DNA from 2 places in the Pseudomonas sp. S2_B07 genome. Region 2 is predicted to be linked to the other one. Evidence: riboswitches for the same ligand, from Rfam matches in the RefSeq annotation. Region 2 holds a riboswitch; the other holds the start of a gene.
What was found. A riboswitch is a leader RNA that binds a small molecule or an ion and turns the genes downstream of it on or off. The one in region 2 is predicted to bind cobalamin.
Positions count from the first base shown of each region.

Region 1: linked by a shared signal. The riboswitch ahead of cobO (cob(I)yrinic acid a,c-diamide adenosyltransferase) and the one ahead of AB4N43_RS00115 (CbtB domain-containing protein) in region 2 are both predicted to bind cobalamin.

Region 1 covers NZ_CP162769.1:1,768,954-1,780,823, forward strand. The annotation lists gene cobU (bifunctional adenosylcobinamide kinase/adenosylcobinamide-phosphate guanylyltransferase) at 1-239, opposite strand, end outside; gene AB4N43_RS08215 (cobyric acid synthase) at 387-1,838, opposite strand; gene cobD (threonine-phosphate decarboxylase CobD) at 1,835-2,827, opposite strand; gene cbiB (adenosylcobinamide-phosphate synthase CbiB) at 2,820-3,728, opposite strand; gene bluB (5,6-dimethylbenzimidazole synthase) at 3,725-4,375, opposite strand; gene AB4N43_RS08235 (cobyrinate a,c-diamide synthase) at 4,372-5,754, opposite strand; gene cobO (cob(I)yrinic acid a,c-diamide adenosyltransferase) at 5,751-6,362, opposite strand; cobalamin riboswitch at 6,444-6,677, opposite strand; gene AB4N43_RS08245 (hypothetical protein) at 6,833-7,417, shown strand; gene AB4N43_RS08250 (PQQ-dependent sugar dehydrogenase) at 7,486-8,799, shown strand; gene AB4N43_RS08255 (C40 family peptidase) at 8,907-9,443, opposite strand; gene AB4N43_RS08260 (C40 family peptidase) at 9,609-10,235, opposite strand; gene hda (DnaA regulatory inactivator Hda) at 10,450-11,154, opposite strand; gene AB4N43_RS08270 (AI-2E family transporter) at 11,385-11,870, opposite strand, start outside.
Region 2 covers NZ_CP162769.1:25,547-37,416, reverse strand. The annotation lists gene AB4N43_RS00150 (DUF2790 domain-containing protein) at 204-461, shown strand; gene AB4N43_RS00145 (MerR family transcriptional regulator) at 452-862, opposite strand; gene AB4N43_RS00140 (NADH:flavin oxidoreductase/NADH oxidase family protein) at 940-2,163, shown strand; gene AB4N43_RS00135 (vWA domain-containing protein) at 2,216-2,827, opposite strand; gene AB4N43_RS00130 (ATP-binding protein) at 2,881-3,879, opposite strand; gene cobN (cobaltochelatase subunit CobN) at 3,945-7,721, opposite strand; gene cobW (cobalamin biosynthesis protein CobW) at 7,725-8,786, opposite strand; cobalamin riboswitch at 8,887-9,098, opposite strand; cobalamin riboswitch at 9,213-9,440, shown strand; gene AB4N43_RS00115 (CbtB domain-containing protein) at 9,561-9,764, shown strand; gene AB4N43_RS00110 (CbtA family protein) at 9,776-10,483, shown strand; gene AB4N43_RS00105 (cobalamin biosynthesis protein) at 10,480-10,893, shown strand; gene cobM (precorrin-4 C(11)-methyltransferase) at 10,975-11,721, shown strand; gene nfuA (Fe-S biogenesis protein NfuA) at 11,819-11,870, opposite strand, start outside.

The DNA.
Region 1 (11,870 bases), 1.7 Mb from region 2:
AGCAGGCAACGATTGGCACTGGCGGTTGCGCGCAGGACGCGGGCGAGCTCAATCGGTTCTTCGATCAATCCCCACTCGACGGGACGACGGGCGCGATGATGGGCGACGCGGTCGCCCATTTCGCCGTCCAGCGGTTGGCTGGTGGCGATGTAGGTCACGGCCAGCTGGCTGTCGGTGGCGAGTTTTTCGGCGAGTCGACTTTTGCCGGAGCGGGCGCCGCCGAGGATCAGTTGGAGCATGGTTCATTACCTTTTAATTGTCGGCGTGGCGACTGCCTCATCGTGGGCAAGCCCGCTCCCACAAGGATCGGGACTGTTCACAGTCTTGGGCACAAATACGGCCCCTGTGGGAGTGGGCTTGCCCGCGATGGCGGCCTCTAAGCCACCTCAAATCCCGCAGAGTTGACGCAGCAGCCCGGTATCCAGATGTTTCTCCACCAGATCCGCCAACCGTTCGATATCCCGCTCGCGCAATGCGTGGTAATCGACCTCCTGTACATTCTGCAACCCCGCCCAGCGCAGCAACGCACTGCACGCCGCCGGCGATTCAAACAAGCCATGCAGGTACGTGCCGAAAATCTGCCCATCCACACTTTGCGCGCCATCGCAGCGACCATCGTCCAACTGCACAGCGGCGTTTTCCAACGCCGGCCCGGTGGTCACGCCGGCATGAATTTCGTAGCCGCTGACAGCCGCATCTTCCAATGCCAGACGACCGCGCACATTGCGCAGTTGCTTCTCTTCTTCGAGCTGCGTTTCAAACGCCAGCACCCCCAGACCAGCGCTTGAGCCCGGTGCGCCTTCCAGACCCAGCGGGTCGTGTACGTGCTCGCCGAGCATTTGCAAACCGCCGCAAATCCCGAGGACTTTGCCGCCGTAGCGCAGATGACGACTGATCGCCGAATCCCAGCCATTGGCCCGCAAATACGCGAGGTCGCTGCGTACGCTCTTCGAGCCGGGCAGGATGATCAGGTCGGCCGGCGGGATCGCCTGGCCGGGACCGATGAACTGCAGATCGACTTGCGGATGCAAACGCAGCGGATCGAAATCGGTGTGGTTGCTGATGCGCGGAAGCACCGGCACCACGACTTTCAGTACCTGGTCGGCCTTGTCAGTCTGGCGCTGATCGATGCCATCCTCAGCCTCAAGATGCAGATCCATCACATACGGCAGGACACCGATCACCGGTTTGCCGGTGCGCTCTTCGAGCCAGTCGAGACCGGGTTGAAGCAAGGCGATATCGCCGCGAAAACGATTGATGATGAAGCCCTTGATCCGCGCCTGCTCCGTCGGCGACAGCAACTCCAGCGTGCCCACCAGATGCGCGAACACCCCGCCGCGATTGATGTCGGCGATCAATACCACCGGGCAATCCACCGCTTCGGCAAAGCCCATGTTGGCGATATCGCCGGCCCGCAGATTGATCTCGGCGGGTGAGCCCGCGCCTTCGACCATCACCACCGGATAGGCCGCGCTCAAGCGTTCGTGAGAGGCCAGCACCGCTTGCATGGCGATGGTTTTGTAGTCGTGATAGGCAACCGCGTTCATGGTCGTGACCGCGCGCCCGTGAATGATCACTTGGGCGCCGGTGTCGCTGTTGGGTTTGAGCAGCACCGGGTTCATGTCGGTGTGCGGTTCAAGGTTGGCGGCCTGGGCCTGCACGGCTTGCGCACGACCGATCTCACCACCATCGGCCGTCACCGCGCTGTTGAGCGCCATGTTCTGCGGTTTGAACGGCACGACGTTTACGCCCTGGCGCACCACCCAGCGACACAGCGCCGTCACCAGCGTGCTTTTGCCGGCATCGGACGTGGTGCCCTGCACCATTAACGTGGTCATTGGGCTTCCTTGGCATAGGCTTCAAAGGCTTGCGCCAGGCGAGTCCAGTCCGCTTCGTCAGCGGGCAGACCCAAACGCAGGCTGCTGTTGTGTGGGAACAAGCGCAACAAGATGCCCTGACGGGCCATGAACTCATGCAACTGCTCGGCTTGATCGGTGATCAACCACTGGAACAAGGCACATCCGCCCTGCGGCTTGAACCCGAACTGCTCCAGCAGCCGCGCCAGACGTTCGCTGGCCTCTTCACTGCGCTGACGTTGGCGGACGTGACCTTCGGTGTCCAGCAGGCAGGTCCGACCAATCACTCGGGTCGGCCCACTGACCGCCCACGGCCCGACTTGCTCGGCGAGCAGTTTGAGCAGCTTGCGCTCCGCCAGCACGAAACCCAGCCGTACGCCGGCCAGACCAAAAAACTTGCCGAACGAACGCAACACAATCAAGCCGACCAGATGGGTAAACGGCGCCACACTCAACTGCGGCGTGTTGTCCATGAACGCCTCGTCCACCACCAGCCAGCCGCCACGCGAGGCCAGGCGAGTGTGCCAGTCGAGCAGCCGACTCGGGGTCAGGCTCAGGCCGGTCGGGTTGTTCGGGTTGACCACCACCAGCACGTCGAGGCTGTCGATAAAGAAGTCGACTTCCTGCTCCAGCACTTCACGCACGATATAGCCGCAGCGCCGCCAGGCTTCGGCGTGCTCGGCATAACACGGCGACAGCACGCCGACCTTGCCGGCACGGCGCAAACGCGGCAGCAACTGGATGGCCATTTGCGAACCGGCCACCGGCAGCACTTGTGCAGCGCTGTAATAGTCGCAGGCCGCCTGCTCCAGGCCGTCATCGGTTTCCGGCAAGCGTGCCCAGGCGCGCAGCGGGATGTCCGGGACCGGAAATGGCCAGGGCGCCAGGCCGCTGGACAGGTCGAGCCAATCGGCTTCTGCAATGCCGTATTCGAGCGCCGCCTTGCGCAACCGGCCACCGTGCTCAAGCATAGAATTCAGCCCCCACGCAGAGAATCAGCAACCATAACCATACCCCGCGCTGGACCAATTGCCAGCCGCGATCAATGGAGTCGGCATCCGCCGGCACACCTTCGCCCAGTTGCGGACGCTGATGCAGCTCGCCGTGATAAATCGCCGCCCCGCCCAACTCGACGCCTAATGCACCGGCGCCTGCCGCCATCACCGGGCCGGCATTCGGGCTGTCCCAGGTCGGGCCTTGGGTCCGCCAGCATTTCAACGCCAGCCGGGTTTTTCCCAACAGCGCGTAAGTCAACGCCACCAGCCGTGCAGGAATGTAATTGAGGACGTCGTCGATCTTCGCCGCGGCCCAGCCGAAGCGTTCGAAGCGTTCGTTGCGATAACCCCACATCGCATCCAACGTGTTGCTCAATCGGTAGAGCACCACGCCGGGCGCGCCGGCCACGGCAAACCAGAACAGTGCGGCGAACACGGCATCGCTGCCGTTCTCCAGCACCGACTCGGTGGCCGCGCGGGCGACTTCGGTTTTATCCAGTTCGCTGGTCTGGCGACTGACCAGATAACCGACACGCTTGCGCGCCTCGCCCAGGTCATCACTGCGCAGCGCCTTGGCCACCGGCTCGATGTGTTCGCCGAGGCTGCGCATGCCGAGGGCGCAGTACAGCGCGAGGATCTCGACAACCCAACCGACATAAGGCGCCCAGGACAATGCCGTGGCGAGCAAGGTCAGCGGCACCACCGCCATCACCCACGCGGTGACGCCATGGCTGCGCCAGCCGCGACCTTCCCCATTGAAACGTTGTTCGATGCGCTCGGCAAAACGACCGAACGCCACCAGCGGATGCCAGCGTTTGGGTTCACCCAGCAGCGCGTCCAGCGCCACGGCGGCGACACTCAATAACGCCACACTCATTGACTCACTCCCCAATAATTTTCGTACAGCAACTCACTGAGTGGACGCGCTTGCGCCCAGCCTTCGAGTACCAGCATCGGCACCGGATAGAATTCCTTGACCGGGCCCAGGCAAAGTACCGCCAACGGCTTGGCCCCGGCCGGCAAACCCAGCAGGTCCGCCAGCGCTTGCGGCTCGAACAGCGACACCCAGCCCATGCCCAGACCTTCGGCGCGGGAGGCCAGCCAGAGGTTCTGGATCGCGCAGGACAACGAGGCCATGTCCATCTCCGGCAAAGTGCGACGGCCGAAGATGTGACGCTCGCGATCATCCATCAGCGCGGCGACCAGCACCTCGGCGCAGTCGTTGATGCCTTCGACCTTGAGCTTCATGAATTCGTCGGTGCGCTCGCCGAGGGCTTCGGCGGTGCGGATGCGTTCCTCCTCCACCAGCAACTGGATCTTGCCGCGCAGGGCTCGGTCGCTGATGCGAATGAAACGCCAGGGCTGCATCAGGCCGACGCTTGGCGCCTGGTGCGCGGCTTCGAGCAGGCGTCGCAACAGCTCGGGCTCGACCGTGCCGCCGCTGAAGTGACGCATGTCGCGGCGCTCGCCGATGGCGCGGTAGACCGCTGCGCGTTCGGCTTCGGAGAATGCGTTGTCAGTCATGGCCTCTTCGCGAGCAAGCTCGCTCCCACAGGGTTGAGGTGATCCAATGCAGGAGTGGGCCTGCTCGCGATGGCGTCCTGATGATCAGGCACGAACAGCGCGGCAACCGCCGATGGATTGGACGGAAAATAAAAGTGCACATAAGAAGCCGTCATCCGCCCCTCACGATAAACCGCCTCCGCCCCGCGCCCGCCATTCGGGCTCAGGCCACGCGCAATCGGCTCAAGCTCGGTACTGGTCAGCGAATGGTGATACGTGTGGCCACGCAACGAACCTTCCGGCAATTCCACCGCTTGCAACGCCAACGCGGCCAGACGCTTTTGCATCACCGCATCGCCCTTCAGCAAGCCCACCAGTTCGGCACGAGTGCCGTCGACATCGGTCAGCGAGTCGAGCAAATACAACATGCCGCCACACTCGGCCAACAGCGGTTTACCGGCAGCATGATGCGCGCGGATCGCGTCGAGCATCGGGGTGTTCTGCGACAGTGCGACATGGTGCAACTCCGGATAACCGCCCGGCAGATACAGGCTGTCCGCCTCGGGTAATTGGCGGTCACGAATCGGCGAGAAAAACCGCAACTCGGCGCCCATGGCTCGCAGTAAATCCAGGCTCGCGCCGTAGGTGAACGCAAACGCTTCATCACGGGCCACGGCAATTCGTACACCCGCGAGCAACGGCTCGGCAGGGATCACATCCGGGGCGGCAAATTCCACCGCAGGTGGTAGCGCCACCTCGCAACTGTTGGCCAACGCATCGGCCGCCGCATCCAGGCGCAGATCGAGGTCATTCAGCTCACTGGCCTGAACCAGGCCCAGATGACGGCTCGGCAATTCGATCCCGGTTTCCCGCGACAACGCGCCGTACCAGCGCAAGCCTTCGGTGAGGCTGCCTTCGAGCAGTTGCGCATGACGCAGCGTGCCGACGCGATTGGCCAACACGCCGGCAAACGGCAAGTCCGGCTGATACTTCGCCAGGCCCAATGCCAACGCACCAAAGGTCTGCGCCATGGCGGTGCCGTCGATCACCGCGAGCACCGGCACACCAAAGTGCCGTGCCAGGTCGGCGCTGGACGGCGTGCCGTCGAACAAGCCCATGACGCCTTCGATGAGGATCAAGTCGGCTTCAGCGGCGGCTTCCCACAACAGTCGACGACTTTCCTGCTCGCCGACCATCCACATGTCCAGTTGATACACCGGCGCACCGCTGGCGCGTTCGAGAATCATCGGGTCGAGAAAGTCCGGGCCGCATTTGAATACGCGCACCTTGCGCCCCTGATTGCGATGCAAACGGGCCAGCGCGGCGGTGACGGTGGTCTTGCCCTGACCGGAGGCCGGCGCGGCAATCAGTACCGCCGGGCAATGACGAGGTTGACTCACAGCTCGACGCCTTTTTGCGCTTTGATCCCGGCCTGGAACGCGTGCTTGATCACACCCATTTCGGTGACGGTGTCGGCGAGCTCGATCATTTCCGGTTTGGCGCCACGACCGGTCACCACCACGTGCTGCATCGGCGGACGTGCCTGCAAATCGCTGAGCACTTGATCGAGGTCGAGGTAGCCGTGTTTGAGCGCAATGTTCAGTTCATCCAGCACCACCAGGCCGATGGACGGATCGCTGAGCAATTCACGGGACACCGCCCAAGCGGCTTCGGCGGCGGCAATGTCACGCTGGCGGTCCTGGGTTTCCCAGGTGAAGCCCTCGCCCATGACATGGAAGCGCACTTGCTCCGGGAAGCGACGGAAGAACAGCTCTTCGCCGGTGCTGTTGCGGCCCTTGATGAACTGCACCACACCGCACTGCATGCCGTGACCCATGGAGCGGGCGAGCATGCCGAACGCCGAACTGCTTTTGCCTTTGCCGTTGCCCGTCAGCACCAGCAGCAAGCCGCACTCGTTCGGGGAATTGGCAATGCGTTCGTCGATCACGGCTTTTTTGCGCTGCATGCGCGCCAAATGGCGTTCGTCACGATCTGGGGTATCGGTCATGGGGGAGCTCTCCGTTGAGGCTGGATAACGGCGGGCAGGCACAAAAATAGACGGCAAGAAGCCTGGCATCGCCCACCGTGATGCCGCTGGATGAATCAGGCCGGTCTCCGGGCTCATGAGCGGCTTTGGCCGGACTGCGCGCCTTCCCATGTCGACAACAGACACAGTGGCTCAAGGCGCAGTCTTCACTCATTTACCGTTGCGGGGGCAGCGCCGGGATCGTGACGCTTCGTCGCTTGACGATAGTCACTCACCGGCTTCCCTGTTTCACTCTGTCGGCCACTGCCACAGAGCACCTGAAACAAGCCGCGAAGGTTAGAGGGTTGGGGGTAGAGCGTCAAATGAAGACAAAGCCCCGGCGAGCGATATACTGCCGCCGCTCAATTTACTGACGCCAATCTTGCACCACACGGTCAGCAGTGATATCAAAGAGCCACAAACCCAACAACACAATTACAAGGGTGAGCAACATGCAAGGCATGATTATCAGCAATCCGAAGCTGGAATTCCTGCGACCGGTGCTGGAACGCTGGTTTGACTGTATCGACCGCTACAACTCGGTTCGCGGCGATAACGAAGCGCCTTACTGGCATGACGAAAAGGCTAACCTTGGCCTGCTCAATGCCGCTGCGTGGATGGCGGAAATGGTCACTCTGCAAAATACAACGACGCGTAAACAGAACGAAGAAGGCGAGCGCAATGCCCGTGCCGATCTGTTTATTGCAACTGCTGAAGAGCGCGCCTACTTTCAGGCCACTCAACGCTGGCCCAAGGTCAACAGCCTGAACCTGACCCAGGCGCTGCAAGACATCACCAGCGATGCCAAACGCATCAGCTACGCCAGCGACCTGAAACTCGGCTGCCTGTTCGTGGCTCCACAAAAAGCCCAGCAGAGCGCGACCCCAGAAGAACTTCAGGACATGGTCGACGACCTGCAAAAGGAACACTGCTGCGCCGTGGCCTGGTACTTCCCTTACGCCTACCGCAAATTGCGCAATGAAGCCGGCAACTATCACCCCGGCATTGCGGTGCTGCTCAAGGAAGCTCGCGGCTGACCGGTTGAACCATCGCTCTGTTTAACTTCTCTATGAATTAAGACACTGCATTCATAGGGAAGACCAGCATGCGCAACCCCCCGCTCGTTCTCGTCATCGTGCTCGCCGGAGGGCTTGCCGCCTGTGGTGAAACCTCCAGCCTGCAAGTCTCCGACGGCACCGGCCCGTCACCCAAGTTGCCCGAACCGAATAAAACCCTGATCCCGACGGTGAACATCGCCCCGGCGGTCGGCTGGCCGGCCGGCGCGAAACCCACCGCTGCCGCCGGCACCCAAGTGGCGGCCTTCGCTGAAGACCTCGATCACCCGCGCTGGCTCTACGTGCTGCCCAACGGTGACGTGCTGGTGGCCGAAACCAACGCGCCAGCCAAACCCGATGACGGCAAAGGGATTCGTGGCTGGGTCATGAAGAAAACCATGGGCCGCGCCGGCGCCGCCGTCCCCAGCCCGAATCGCATCACGCTGCTGCGAGACAAGGACCATGACGGCATCGCCGAAACCCGCACGGTGTTCCTGGAAAATCTCAATTCACCATTCGGCATGACGCTGGTCGGCAGTGACCTGTACGTGGCCGACACCGACCGCTTGTTGCGCTTTCACTATGAAAGCGGTGACACCGCGATCAAGTCGCCGCCGATCAAGGTGGTCGATCTGCCGGGGGGCACGCTGAATCATCACTGGACCAAAAACGTCATCGCCAGCAAGGACGGCAGCAAGCTGTACGTCACGGTGGGCTCAAACAGCAACGTCGGTGAAAACGGCCTGGACAAGGAAGAAGGCCGCGCGGCGATCTGGGAAGTGGACCGCGCCACCGGTAATCACCGGATATTCGCCTCAGGCATTCGCAACCCCAACGGCCTGGCTTGGGAGCCTCGCAGCGGCGCGCTGTGGACCGCAGTCAACGAGCGGGACGAGATCGGCAGCGACCTGGTGCCGGACTACATTACTTCGGTCAAGGATGGCGCGTTCTACGGCTGGCCATTCAGCTATTACGGCCAGCACGTCGACATTCGCGTCGAACCGCAAAACCCGGACCTGGTGGCCAAGGCCATTGCACCGGACTACGCGGTCGGCCCGCACACCGCCTCGCTGGGCCTGACGTTCGCTGAAGGCAACACCTTGCCCGCGCAATTCAAGGAAGGCGCCTTCATTGGCCAGCACGGCTCGTGGAATCGCAATCCGCATAGTGGCTATAAGGTGATTTTCGTGCCGTTCTCGGGTGGCAAACCGACCGGGCAACCGGTGGATGTGCTGACGGGATTCCTCAATAAGGACGAGGACGCCATGGGCCGTCCAGTGGGCGTGGTGATTGATCAGCAGGGAGGCTTGCTGGTGGCGGATGATGTAGGGAACAAGGTGTGGCGCGTGTCTGCAACCCAATAACCGCAACCCCCAATCCCCCGTTGGAGCGAGCCTGCTCGCGATAGCGTTGGATCTGTCACGCTGATGTTGGCTGACTCACCGCTATCGCGAGCAGGTACAGCGGTGTGTCAGGGGTTACGCGCCAGGTGCTCAGGCTGCAGAACGCGCTTGGCGCTCAGGTACGCCTTCTGCCAATAAGCCTTGGACAGACTGTCGAGCTTCACCGTGCCGCCCGTGGCTGGGGCATGAACGAAGCGCCCTTCGCCGACGTAAATCCCGGCATGGCTGACCTGAGAGCCGCCATTGGTGGCGAAGAAAATCAGGTCACCGGTTTGCAAACCTTCCTTGCCCACGTTGGCCGCTTGCATGCTGATCATTTCGCGCGTGGTGCGCGGCAGGGAAATGCCGGCGGCATCCCGATAAACGTAACCGATCAGCCCACTGCAATCGAACCCCGAATCGGGGGTATTGCCGCCCCAGCGGTAAGGTGTGCCCACGAGCCCCAACGCACGGAACAATACCTCTTCCGCTTCGGGCGAGAATGCTTGAGAAGAACCAAAGACGATGGGCGCGCGAACCACCGGCGCAGGAGGCGGTGTGCGGCTGGCGCAGGCACTGAGCAGCGCTGCGAAAAACATGAGTGCGAGGCGGGCCGACATCGTCATAAGCAGAACATCCTGATCTGGCTGCGGCTTTTTCTGCCAGGAAGACAGAAAAGAAAACCGCCTGCGTTGGACGCAGGCGGTTTGCCATCAATATTAGATCTGGATTCTAGCGGCTATGCGGCAAAGTTCAAGTAAGACTTTAACTTCACCTTACAAGTTGTAGGTTTACTTGCGAGCGGTGACCACAGTCGGGGCCATTGCAAGAGCGCGCTTGGCCTCGATGAAGGTTTTGCTCCAGTAGCTGTCGCCCAGGCTATCGACCCGGACACCACCGCTTTTGCGGCTGCTGGAGTGGATGAACTGGTTGTCACCCAGGTAGATCCCGGCGTGACTGACGCGACCACGACGACCGTTGGTGGCGAAGAACAGCAGGTCGCCCGGCTTCAGCGCGCTGCGAGCTACCAGAGGTGCGTCCACGTTGATCATTTCGCGAGTGGAGCGTGGCAGGTTCATGCCCGCCTCTTCACGGAACAGATAACCGATGAAGCCGCTGCAATCGAAACCGGCTTCAGAGGTACCGCCGAAACGGTAACGGGTACCGATCAGGGACATGCCACGTTCGAGGATGCTGTCGGCCAGAACCGGAAGCTGGTACGACTTGCCGTCGGCGAAGTCAGCCAGTTCTTTATCGGTGGCCAGCTCTTCCTGGAAAAGAACGGAAGAGGATTGCGCGGTAACTGAATTTTTAACCTGCTGTTGTTGCTCTTGCTGGGACACTGGAGAGTGAGCAGCGCAACCGAACAACAGGGTGACGAGTGCGAGAGGCACGAGGGGTGCGAAGCGCTTTAGCATGGGCACGACCGTGGCTGATAGTTGTAAAGAAGTCGAGACTATGCCCGCTATCATCCTCATTTGCAAATTCAATCGAACTTTATGTGACTTATCGGTTTCTCGTTAACATCTAAGCGCTTAAGCCCACTTTAGACGCTTGCGTCACCTGCAACCCTGTAGGAAAGCGCATTTCCTGGCGCCTGAAATATGCCGAAACCCCTGCCAGGCTTAGGTTTTACCAGCCCAGCGTTTCTTTCAGGAAGGGAATGGTCAGCTTGCGCTGAGCTTGAAGAGAGGCCTGATCGAGGCGTTCAAGCAGCTCGAACAGCGCACTCATGCTGCGAGTACCGCGGGTCAAAATAAAATGCCCGACTTCATCGGTCAGGTGCAGGCCACGACGCGACGCACGCAACTGCAAGGCACGTAATTTGTCTTCGTCGGAGAGCGGCCGCATCTGAAAGATCAGGGCCAGGGTCAAGCGCGATTTCAAGTCCGCCAGCTTAACCGGCAGTTCACGCGGCGAGGTCGACGCGGCGATCAGCAGGCGCCGACCGCTATCGCGCAGGCGATTGAACAGATGGAACAGCGCCTCTTCCCAATCCGCCCGGCCGGCAACCGCCTGCAAATCATCCAGACAGACCAGTTCGTATTGTTCGAGGTTATCGAGAATCGAGATGCCACGGTCCAGCAGTTCGGCCAATGGCAGGTAAACCGCCGGCTCCCCCAACTGCTCGAAGCGCAGGCAGGCCGCTTGCAACAAGTGCGTACGCCCTACCCCGTCCTTGCCCCAGAGATAAATCAGGCTTTCGGTCCATCCGGCGTCGGCTTCGCATAGCCGCTCGACATAGCCGAGTGCAGCGGCATTGGCGCCTGGGTAGTAATTGATAAAGGTAGCGTCGTCACGCAGACGCACACCTAGGGGCAGCTGAATCGGTTTCATGCTGACTGAACAGTTCCAAAGGAACCGTTAGTGGCCTCTGTGTAAAGTTTGCGAAGTTTATACCCGTGACGCTGGTCGCACAATGCGACAGACCACAAGCAAAATCAAAGGTTTGCGTTAACGCACTGGTTTTATGACAGTTTTGTTGGCGGTGCATGTGACAGTCATGCGAGGGATGCAGGCCAACCCGGCAATGATCCGGGTTGGCCGAGACGACCTTTCAACGAACCTTACAACTGCGGTTCATCCTCACCACTGTACATCTCAGAATCTTTATACAAATCATGCACATGGCGCACCAGCACCATGATTACGGCCGCCACCGGCAACGCCAGCAACACGCCGGTGAAACCGAACAGCTCGCCGCCCGCCAGAATGGCGAAAATCACCGCCACCGGGTGCAGGCCGATCCGGTCCCCGACCAACAATGGTGTCAGCACCATGCCTTCGAGTGCCTGCCCGACCATGAACACCGCGACAATGCCCAACATTGGATAAAGGTCGCCGCCGAACTGGAACAGACCGGCAATCAGCGCCGCGCCTATCCCGATGACGAAGCCCATGTACGGCACGATCGCGGCCAAACCGGCGATCAGGCCGATCAACAGTCCCAATTCCAACCCGACCAGCATCAGGCCCGACGCGTAGATCACGCCCAGCGCCACCATCACCAGTAATTGACCACGCACAAACGCACCGAGCACTTCATGACATTC
Region 2 (11,870 bases):
CGATGAGGAAGGATAACCGGGAGGCTCCAAGAGGGTGTTCATGCAAGTCCTGAAAGACAAAAGGACTTGGATCGTACAGGCGAAACCGATAATTCCTACAATCGAAAATCATTTCAAAATTTGTAGTCAGCCTGGAATAAACCCTGACCGGGCTCGTCGTACTGCCACTGAAATCGTTCAGTAGCCACCACGAGAGCCCCGCCATGAAAAGCCTCCTGTCCGCGCTGTTTCTGATTGCCTTCAGCGGCACTGCCGCCGCTGCGTCTGCCGCCACCGCCAGCCCCTCGAATGTCGAGGACTACAACTATTCGACACCGTTGAATATCGCCAAGGTCGTCAACATCACCCGCGGCGACTATTGCGGCATTGGCCCACGGGAGATGACCTACGTCGACACCAAGGGCGCCACCCATGTCTTGCGCTATCAAGCGTTCGGTGATTCGTGCATCGATCAGAATTGATGTTTGAGCGACGCCATCACCCGCTCGGCATTCGCCTCACAGGCTATCCCCTCAGGCCGCGCCTGGATGCCTTCAATCACCCCCAGCAACTTCGCCTTGCTCTGTGCCAGGTGAAGTTGCATCTGTTCGATCTGCTCGACCTTGCGCAGCAGCCCCGCCAATAATTCTTCGTGCTTGAACTCGCCCGTCACCGTATCCGGCAACAATTGCTTCAGCTCTTCAAGGCTGAACCCGGCCTGCTGCGCGCACTGGATGATCATCAGCGTTTGCAGGACTTGTGCGGGATAATGCCGGTAGCCGTTGGCCGAGCGCTCTACCTGACGAATCAATCCCTGAGACTCGTAAAAGCGAATGCGCGATGCATTCAATCCGCTCAACTGCGCCAATTCACCAATCTTCATCCCGGCCTCATTTGCCTGCTTGACATTAAAGTTAACTTTAAGCTTAGCCTCTGCTCTTCACTGATGAGGAGTCAAGCATGTCGCCCTTCCAAGCGTTGAATCTGCCCAACGGCCAGACCGTCGGCAATCGTATTGCCAAAGCCGCCATGGAAGAAAATCTCGCCGACACCGGGCAAGCACCGTCAGGCGCATTGTTTCAGCTGTATCAGGCCTGGGCCGAGGGCGAAGCGGGCCTGTTGCTGACCGGCAATGTGATGATCGACCGCCGCGCCATGACGGGTCCCGGCGGCGTGGTGCTGGAAGATGAACGCGATCTGCAGCGCTTTCGTCAGTGGGCGACGATCGGGCGTTCCGGTGGCGCGCAGTTCTGGATGCAGCTCAATCATCCCGGTCGCCAAACCATGGCCAACCTCGGTCAACCAGCCTGGGCACCCTCTGCCGTCGCACTGGACCTGGGCGCGTTTTCAAAGATGTTCGCCGAGCCCAAACCGATGTCCGAAGACGATATCGCCCAAGTGATCGCACGCTTCGCCACCAGCGCGGCCCTCGCGGAAAAGGCCGGGTTCACGGGCGTGCAGGTTCATGCGGCCCACGGTTACCTGATCAGCCAGTTCCTCTCGCCGTTGACCAATCACCGCACCGACCATTGGGGCGGCTCACTGGAGAACCGCGCGCGCTTGTTGCTGGACGTGGTCCGCGCCGTTCGCCGCGCGGTCTCACCGCAGTTTTGCGTGTCGGTGAAACTCAACTCTGCTGACTTCCAGAGAGGCGGCTTTGACGCCGACGATGCTCGCCAAGTGATTGTGTGGCTCAACGAGCAACGCATCGACCTGCTGGAGCTCTCCGGCGGCAGCTACGAAGCGCCGGCGATGCAAGGCGAAGCCCGCGACGGCCGGACGTTGGCACGTGAAGCCTACTTCCTGGAAATGGCCGCTGAACTGGCCAGCGTCGCGCACATGCCGGTGATGGTGACAGGCGGCATTCGGCGCCTGGCCATCGTCCAGCAGGTGCTCGACAGCGGCATCGCCATGGCAGGTATCGGCACGGCACTGGCGGTTGAACCGCAGTTGGTCAAACACTGGCGCGAAGGCCGCAACAGCCATCCGCAATTGCCGCCGATTCTATGGAAGCGCAAACCGTTGGCCGCACTGGCGAACATGGCAGTGGTGAAGTTTCAGCTGCATCAATTGAGCCGCGGGCGCAAGCCTCGTCCTCAGGTCTGGGCGGTGTGGGCGTTGATTCTTGACCGGCTGTACATAGGCCGGCGTACGCGGCAGTACCGTCAGGCGATGGGTAAATAGATTTAGACCGAGTTGCATGTTCGCGATGGGGCCAGGACAGCCAGTCAATCACTCAACCAGGAATCAGCTCATCAATGTGCCGATAATCCGCTTGCAGCTCTGCCGCCAACTGCTTCGCCCGGCCCAACCGGATCGGCCCGCGCTCGATATCAATCAGCAGGCTGGGGCATTCCAGCGCTGGCAACAATGACCACTCCTTCAATCGCCCATCAGTCAGCAACAACACACGCAGCTGTTCCGCCGGAAAGCGCTTTTTGCGCGTCGCCAACCAACGCCCCGCCTCACCCAGCGCCGCCAACACTGGCGTGCCACCGCTGGCGCCCAACCCATCAAGCCAGGTCCGCAGTCCGCTGGACGCTTTCAAGCCTTGCACCTGCCATTTCGGCACATTGCCGCTGGCCGTCAACAACGCCAGGCGCGCACGCTGACGGTAGGCATCGTCAAACAGCTGCGCCAGCAACCCCTTCGCATCACTCAACGCCTGATGTCGGCGAGTCGAGGCGGAGGCGTCGACAATCACCAGCCACAGCTCATGGGCGCTTCGAGTGCGAAGGTGGAACAACACGTCGCTGCGCTGACGAGGCTGACCATTGAGCAAGGTGCCGGGCCAGTTGATCGAGCCGCTGCGTGCAGCATGGCGTTTGCCCTGTTTGCCGTTGTCCAGCCGTCCTGTACGGGGTCTGGCATTCGCCCCCGCGTCAGATCGAGGGCGAATGCCTAGGGCTTTTTTGGCCAGCTCGGCACTTCACGGCGGGCGCCAACCGGCAGCGCCTGGGCGGGCATTTCACCCCATTGCCCCTGGCCTTCGCTCGGGGCGGACTGTTGCGGGGATGGCGCCTGACTGTGCTGCGGGGCCGGCGGTGATTGCTCGCGGCGGCGATGGCGCAAGGCGAATTCAGCGACGGCGTCGATATCGTCCTCACTGATCGCGTTCGCACCGCGCCACGCAGCGTGGGCGCGAGCCGCACGCAGCCACACCAGGTCAGCGCGCAAGCCATCGACGCCGGCAGCAAAGCAGCGCTCAGTGATCAGCGCCAACGCTTGATCGTCGAGCGGGATGCTCGGCAAGAGGCGGCGGGCCTTCTCGCACCGTTCGCGCAGCGATTGCTGCGGGTGTTCCCACTGCGCGCAAAAGCGCTGCGGATCGCTGTCGAAATCCAGGCGCCGACGGATGATCTGCCCGCGCTCGATCGGTGCGGTGTGGCCGCTGAGCGCGACGTTCAGGCCAAAGCGGTCGAGCAATTGCGGACGCAGTTCGCCTTCTTCCGGGTTCATGGTGCCGATCAGCACAAACTTCGCCGAATGCCGATGGGAAATACCATCACGCTCGATCAGGTTGGTGCCGCTGGCGGCGACGTCGAGCAACAGGTCCACGAGGTGGTCGGGCAGCAGGTTGACCTCGTCGACGTAGAGCACGCCACCATCGGCCTTCGCCAGTACGCCGGGAGAGAATTGCGCACGCCCGTCGCTCAGCGCGGCATCGAGGTCGAGGGTGCCGACCAGACGTTCTTCCGTGGCGCCCAGCGGCAAGGTGACGAACTGACCGCTGGCCAGCAGGTCCGCGAGGCCCCGAGCCAGGGTGGATTTGGCCATGCCGCGCGGACCTTCGATCAGCACGCCGCCGATTTTCGGGTCGATGGCGGTCAGGTACAGGGCGAGCTTCAAGTCGTCGGCGCCGACCACGGCGGATAAGGGGAAATGCGGGGTGTCGGTCATGTCGAGTCTCGTGTGTGGTCGGTGATGTGATCGTTTCCACGCTTTGCGTGGGAACGATCATGCCCTCATGAATCTTCTTCTATATCCAGCAGCAGGTTTTCCAGGGCCTCGCGGTACTCGCCCGGCTCCTGCCACATCCCCCGCTGCTGCGCTTCCAGCATCCGTTCGGTCATGTCGCGCAAGGCATGCGGATTGTGCTCGCGAACAAACTCGCGCGTCGCCGGGTCGAGCAAATAGGCATCAGCCAGCAACGCGTACTGGTGATCGTCAATCAGCTGCGTCGTCGCGTCGAAGGCAAACAGGTTATCGACCGTCGCCGCCAGTTCAAACGCGCCTTTGTAGCCGTGACGCTTGACCCCGTCGATCCACTTTGGATTGGCCGCCCGGGAGCGGATCACCCGGTTCAGTTCTTCTTTCAAGGTGCGGATCTTCGGCAGATCCGGCTGACTGTGATCGCCGTGGTAACTGGCCGCTGTTTCACCGCTAAGGCTTTCCACGGCAGCAAGCATGCCGCCCTGGAACTGGTAATAGTCGTTGGAATCGAGCACGTCGTGCTCACGGTTGTCCTGGTTTTGCAGCACCGCTTGCACCTGACTCAAGCGCTGGGCGAATTGTTCGCGGGCGGCGGTGCCTTCGTCGGAACCGCCATAAGCATAGCCGCCCCAATTCAGGTAAACCTCGGCCAGGTCTTCACGGCTTTGCCACAGGCGCCCGTCGATGGCGCCCTGCACACCGGCGCCGTAGGCACCGGGCTTGGCACCAAAAATTCGCCAACCGGCCTGACGGTTCGCGGCGTCTTCATCCAGGCCCGATTGCATCAGCGCTTCACGCTCGGCACGCACTTTGGCGGCCAAGGGGTTGAGGTCGTCGGGTTCATCCAGCGCTGCGACCGCTTGCACCGCCGCATCGAACAGACGGATCAGGTTGGCAAACGCATCGCGAAAGAACCCGGAAACACGCAGGGTCACGTCCACACGCGGGCGGTCGAGCAAGCTCAGCGGCAGGATTTCGAAATCGTCGACCCGCTGACTGCCCGTGGCCCAGACCGGGCGCACGCCCATCAGCGCCATGGCCTGGGCGATGTCGTCGCCGCCGGTGCGCATGGTCGCGGTGCCCCACACTGACAGGCCGAGCTGGCGCAGGTGATCGCCATGGTCTTGCAGGTGTCGTTCGAGGATCAGGTTGGCGGACTGGAAACCGATGCGCCACGCAGTGGTGGTGGGCAGGTTGCGCACGTCGACCGAATAGAAATTGCGCCCGGTTGGCAGCACGTCCAGGCGACCGCGACTGGGTGCGCCGCTCGGGCCGGCGGGGACGAAGCGGCCGTTCAAGGCGTCGAGCAGACCGCGCATTTCGGCTGGGCCGCAGGCGTCAAGGCGTGGGGCGACGACTTCGCACAAATTGTCGAGGATGGCGTGCACTTCCGCCCAACCCGGCTCACTCCTACAAGGTCCGGGTTCGGTCGACAACGTTTGGGTAATGAGTTGAGCGGCGAACAATTCCAGGCGTTCACGGGTATCCCCCGCCGTGCGCCAGGCTTCATCGGTGAGGGTTTGCAGTTCAATGGGACGCGGCCCGCTCCAAGTCTCGGCCAGCGCACAATCCAGCGGATCGAACCCCAACTCGAACGCCTTGGCCAATGCCCGCAGCAAACTCGATTGCGCGCCACGCCCATCGCCACGCGGAATCCGCAGCAAAGCCAGCAAGGTGTCGATGCGCAACCGCCCTCTCGGTGATTCACCAAAGATGTGCAAACCATCGCGAATCTGCGACTCCTTCAAATCGCACAAATACGTGTCCAGTCGCGGCAACCAGATCGCCGCGTCGGCATCGCTGTCGAGTTTTTCGTCCAGTTGCAGCTCACGATCAATGTGCGTGTCGCGCACCAGTTGCAGGATGTCGCGCTGCAATTCACGGGCGCGGCGCGGATCGAGCAGTTGCGCTTCGTAATACTCGTCGGCCAGCAGCTCAAGGTTGCGCAGTGGGCCGTAGGTTTCAGCGCGCGTCAGCGGCGGCATCAGGTGGTCGATGATCACCGCTTGGGTGCGGCGCTTGGCCTGCGCGCCCTCGCCCGGATCGTTGACGATAAACGGGTAGATGTTCGGCAGCGGCCCGAGCAACGCATCCGGCCAGCAGCTTTCCGAGAGCCCGACGCCTTTGCCCGGCAACCATTCGAGGTTGCCGTGTTTGCCGACGTGGATCACACCGTGGGCGCCATAGGTGTTGCGCAGCCAGAAGTAGAACGCCAGATAACCGTGGGGCGGCACCAGGTCCGGGTCGTGATAGACCGCGCTCGGGTCCACCTGATAGCCGCGCGCCGGTTGAATGCCGACGAAGGTCAGGCCAAAACGCAGGCCGGCAATCATCATCCGTTCGCCACGGTACATCGGGTCGTTTTCAGGCGTACCCCAGCGTTCCAGCACGGCCTGGCGATTGGCCTCGGGCAAGGCGTCGAACATCCGCTGGTATTCGTCCAGCGCAAGGCTTTGATGACACGGACGCTGGTCGAGCGTGTCAAGGTCGTTGCTGACGCCGCCAAGCAATTGCTGGATCAACGCGGTGCCACTGTCCGGTAATTCGGCCGGCAACGGATAACCTTCTTGATGCAGCGCACGCAGGATGTTCAACGCGGCGGCTGGCGTGTCGAGGCCGACACCATTACCGATTCGCCCATCGCGGGTCGGGTAGTTGGCGAGAATCAGGGCGATGCGTTTTTCGCGGTTCGGCACCCGCGCCAGATCGATCCAGCGCCGCGCCAGTTCAGCGACGAAATCCATGCGTTCCGGTTGCGGTCGATAACACACCACGTCCGACTGACTGCGCTCGCTGCGCCACGCCAGGTCCTTGAAGCTGATCGGGCGGCTGATGATCCGACCGTCCAGTTCCGGCAGCGCGATGTGCATCGCCAGGTCGCGCGGGCCTAGGCCCTGCTCGCTGGCGCGCCAACCGGGTTCGTTGTCCTGGGCGCATATCGCCTGGATCACCGGGATGTTGCGGCGAAAGGGTCGCAGATGCGGCGCTTCGGGACTGGATTGGGCAAAACCGGTGGTGTTCAGAATCACCCCCGCCTCGACTTCATCCAGCCAATCCTCGACCACCGTCAGGCAGCCGGGCTCTTTCAAACTGGCCACGGCCATCGGCAAAGGGTTTAACCCGGCCGCTTGCAAACGCTGGCAGAAAACATCGATGAAAGCGGTATTGGCCGCTTGCAAATGCGAGCGGTAAAACAGCACTGCCGCCACCGGTTGATCGGCTTGCCAGTCGGCCTGCCAATCCTTCAGTTCAGCCGGACTTTTGTGCGGGTGGTAAATCGCTGTGCGCGGCAGGACTTGCGGCTCGGCCCACGCGTAATCGCGGTCCAGCCAGCGAGTGGCGAGGCAGCGGAAAAAGTCCAGGGCATTGCCCATGCCGCCCTGACGCAAAAACTGCCAGAGCCGATCACGGTCGCAGGCCTCGACGGTGCTGAGGTCGCTGAGTTCCGGGTCCGGACGATCATCGCCGGGCACCAGAATCAGTTGCACGCCTCGCTCGGACAATTGCACCAGCCGCTCGACGCCATAACGCCAGTAGGCAATGCCGCCGTGCAGCGAGATCAGGATCACCTTGGCGTGGCGCAGCACTTCATCGACATACAAATCGACCGAGGCGTGATTCTGCACCTGCATCGGGTTGGCCAAACGTACGCTCGGGTAGTCGTCGGGCAGTTGCTGCGCGGCTTCGGCCAGCAGCGCCAGGCTGGAATCGCCGCTGCACAGGATCACCAGCTCGGCGGGGGTTTGTCCGAGGTCGGCGATGTTGTCATCCGACACAAAACCGCCGGGCTGGGTCCTGAGCAGGTGCATGGCTTAAACGCTGAGCGCAGCGCGCAATTGCGCTTCGAGTTCGGTGGCGTCCAGTTCCTGGCCGATCAGCACCAGGCGCGTGGTGCGTCCTTCCTCGACTCCCCACTGGCGGTCGAAGTGCTTGTCGAAACGTGTGCCCACGCCCTGAATCAGCAAGCGCATTGGTTTGTTCGGGATTGCCGCGAAACCTTTGATACGCAGGATGCCGTGCTTGACCACCAGTTGCGTCAGGGCGTCCATCAGCAGGCTTTCGTCGGCTTGCGGCAGCTCAATGGAGATCGAATCGAACGCGTCGTGGTCGTGATCGTCTTCACCTTCATGGTGATGATCGTGGTGACTGTGACGGCTGTCGATGTGTTCTTCGGAGCCGGCGCCGAGGCCGATCAACACGTCCAGTGGCAGGCGACCACTGCTGGCTTCGATGACTTTCACTGCAGGCGGCAGTTCTTCGGCGACTTCGAGGCGTACGCGGGCCAGGTCTTCAGGGCTGATCAGGTCGGCCTTGTTGAGGATCACCAGGTCGGCGCTGGCCAGTTGGTCGGCGAACAGTTCGTGCAGCGGCGATTCGTGGTCCAGGTTCGGGTCGAGTTTGCGCTGGGCATCCACTTGATCCGGGAACGCGGCGAAGGTGCCGGCGGCCACGGCCGGGCTATCGACCACGGTGATCACTGCGTCAACGGTGCAGGCGCTGCGGATTTCTGGCCACTGGAAGGCCTGGACCAGCGGCTTTGGCAGGGCCAGGCCCGAGGTTTCGATGAGGATGTGATCGAGGTCGCCGCGACGGGCCACCAGTTCGCGCATCACCGGGAAGAATTCTTCCTGGACGGTGCAACACAGGCAGCCGTTGGCCAGTTCGTAGACGCGACCGTTGGCTTCTTCTTCGGTGCAGCCGATGGAGCACTGCTTGAGGATTTCGCCGTCGATGCCCAGCTCGCCGAACTCGTTGACGATCACCGCAATGCGACGGCCTTGGGCGTTGTCGAGCATGTGCCGCAGCAAGGTGGTTTTGCCCGAGCCGAGGAAGCCGGTAACGATGGTGACGGGGAGTTTGGCCAGTGTTTTCATCGGATGCCCTTTGGCAAGGTGGCGGGCATACGGGACGACGACCGCAGCAGCACACGCTGCGCGGAAGATTTCGCCACCGGATCACCCCGCCCGGTTGAAAGTCAGAATCTGTGTCGAGGCAGGTCTCCTGGCTGACGGCTGGCCAGTCGTTTGACTGGCGGTTTCTGCGCCTTCCCGCTCGCGCCATGGCTGGCGCATGCAGTGGCATGGCAGAAACTGAACCGTTCACAGTTGCGGGGGCAGCCGCGGCATTGACCGCGTTCCCTTCTTAGCTTCGGCAAACGCCGAAGAACCTCGAAAGCGCAAGGCTACGCATCGCGCTGGGGCGGGTCAATGTCTTGTGGCGGCCATTAGGACGCTATGGCGTCGACACGGTCCCAAGTTGAGAACCCTTGCCAATTGACGCGAATCCCCCGCCCATGCTCTCCTACGCATCTTGTTACGGGTGCCCTTCACAGGGTGAAACGGGAAACCGGTGAATCATGTGCTTTACTCAAAGCCATGTCAGTCCGGTGCTGCCCCCGCAACGGTAAGCGAGCGAAGCATCAAATCCACTGTGCCAGCAGTTCGGCATGGGAAGGTGATGCTTGCAGGTCAAGGCGAAAGCCTGCGCCCCTCGTGAGCCCGGAGACCGGCCCGCAACACCCAGTGACCGTTACGGTCACTGAACAACAAACCCGCGGTGGGCGGGCGCTGTTTGAACGTCTGCGTGCCCGGCTCGCAGGGGTTTTCCATGCGCTCTATTCACCCGCTGACAGACCAGAGGGATGCGCCATGTCGATCATCAACAGCACCGCCAGCAACGCCGATAAGAGCACCGCCAGCACCACGTCTACCCTGACCCAACGCCTGACTGCCGCCATCTGCGCGTCGATCCTGGGCGCGTGCCTGGTGTATTTCGCCGGTTTCTCGCACATCGAAGCGGTGCACAACGCTGCACACGATACCCGTCACAGCTCTGCGTTCCCGTGCCATTGAGAGCTCTCGACATGATCAAGCGTATTGCGCAAACCGCAGGGTTTACCGGGCTGCTGGCCGCCCTGCTGCTGACCTTGCTGCAAAGCTTCTGGGTCGCACCGCTGATTCTTCAAGCGGAAACCTACGAGAAAGCCGAGCCGGCAGTGGTTCAACCCCATGAACACGCCAAAGGCGCCATGGCCGCGCACACCCACGACGCCGAAGCCTGGGAGCCGGAAGACGGCTGGCAGCGCGTGCTGTCGACCACTGGCGGCAATCTGGTGGTGGCCGTTGGTTTCGCCCTGATGCTCGCCGGCCTCTACACCCTGCGTGCACCGACTAAAACGTCTCAAGGCCTGCTCTGGGGTCTGGCCGGTTATGCAACGTTTGTCCTCGCACCGACCCTGGGCCTGCCGCCTGAACTGCCGGGCACCGTTGCGGCGGATCTGGCGCAACGGCAGATCTGGTGGATCGGCACTGCTGCTTCAACCGCTGTCGGTATCGCGCTGATCGTGTTCAGCCGTCACTGGCTGATGAAAGTGCTGGGCGTGGCGATTCTGGCCGTTCCGCACGTGATTGGCGCGCCACAACCGGAAGTGCATTCGATGCTCGCGCCGCAAGCCCTGGAAGCTCAATTCAACATCGCTTCGCAGTTGACCAACGTAGCGTTCTGGCTGGCCCTGGGCCTGATCAGCGCCTGGTTGTTCCGCCGCAAAAGCGATGGCCAATACCACGCATGACTGATGCCAGCACAGCGCCGACGCTAGTGGTCGGCCTGGGCTGCCAGCGCGGCTGCCCCGCGAGCACGCTGCGGGCATTGCTGGATCAGGCGCTACAGGCTCATCAAATCGGGCTTCATGAGATAAAGGCCCTCGCCAGCATTGACCTGAAGCGCGATGAGCCTGGCCTGATCGAACTCGCGGAACAACTCGCACTGCCGTTGATGTTCTTCAGCAGTGAACAATTGGCTGGATATCACACCAGCCTCAGCCATCGTTCCGACATCGCGTTCGAACGCACCGGCTGCTACGGCGTAGCGGAAAGTGCCGCCCTGGCACTGGCCGAACAGCTGGCTCAGGCTCCGGTAAAACTGCTGATCTGCCGACAAAAATACGCGCAAGCAACCCTGGCATTGGCCGGCGCTGCGTAAAATCCCCGATAATCGCGCATTCGATCATGAGCAATCTTCATCTGAAGCGTTGCCCGGCCTCTTTTTTCACAGGAAACGACGATGACCGTCTACTTCATTGGCGCGGGTCCCGGCGACCCGGAACTGATCACGGTCAAAGGCCAACGGCTGATTCGCAGCTGCCCGGTGATCATCTATGCCGGCTCACTCGTGCCGGCAGCCGTGCTGGAAGGCCATCGCGCCGAACAGGTGGTCAACAGCGCCGAATTGCACCTGGAACAGATCATTGATCTGATCAATACCGCCCACGCCAACGGTCAGGACGTGGCGCGGGTGCATTCCGGCGATCCGAGCCTGTATGGCGCGATTGGCGAGCAGATTCGCTACCTGCGTGAACTCGACATTCCGTTTGAAATCATTCCTGGCGTGACGGCGACCGCGGCGTGTGCAGCGCTTTTAGGGGCTGAACTGACCTTGCCGGACATCTCGCAAAGCGTGATTCTGACCCGCTATGCCGACAAGACCGCCATGCCGCCGGGCGAGGAACTGGGCAGCCTGGCGCAGCATGGGGCGACCATGGCCATTCATTTGGGCGTGAATCATCTGGAGAAAATCCTCGCTGAGCTGCTGCCGCATTACGGCGCGGACTGCCCGATTGCGGTGATCCACCGGGCGACGTGGCCGGATCAGGATTGGGTGGTGGGAACGCTTGAGGACATTGCCGGGAAGGTCGAGGCCAAAGGGTTTCGGCGCACGGCGTTGATTCTGGTGGGACGGGTGTTGGGGAGTGATCAGTTCAGCGAGTCGTCGCTGTATCGTGCGGGGCATGCGCATCTCTATCGCCCATAGGGCCCCATCGCGAGCAAGCTCGCGATGGGGCCACTGAATTTCACCCATAAAAAAACGGCGCTCACGGGGCGCCGTTTTTCATGTCGCAGCGAACACCTTAGTAGTAGGCGTTTTCTTTCTGCGTGTGGTCAGTCACGTCACGCACACCC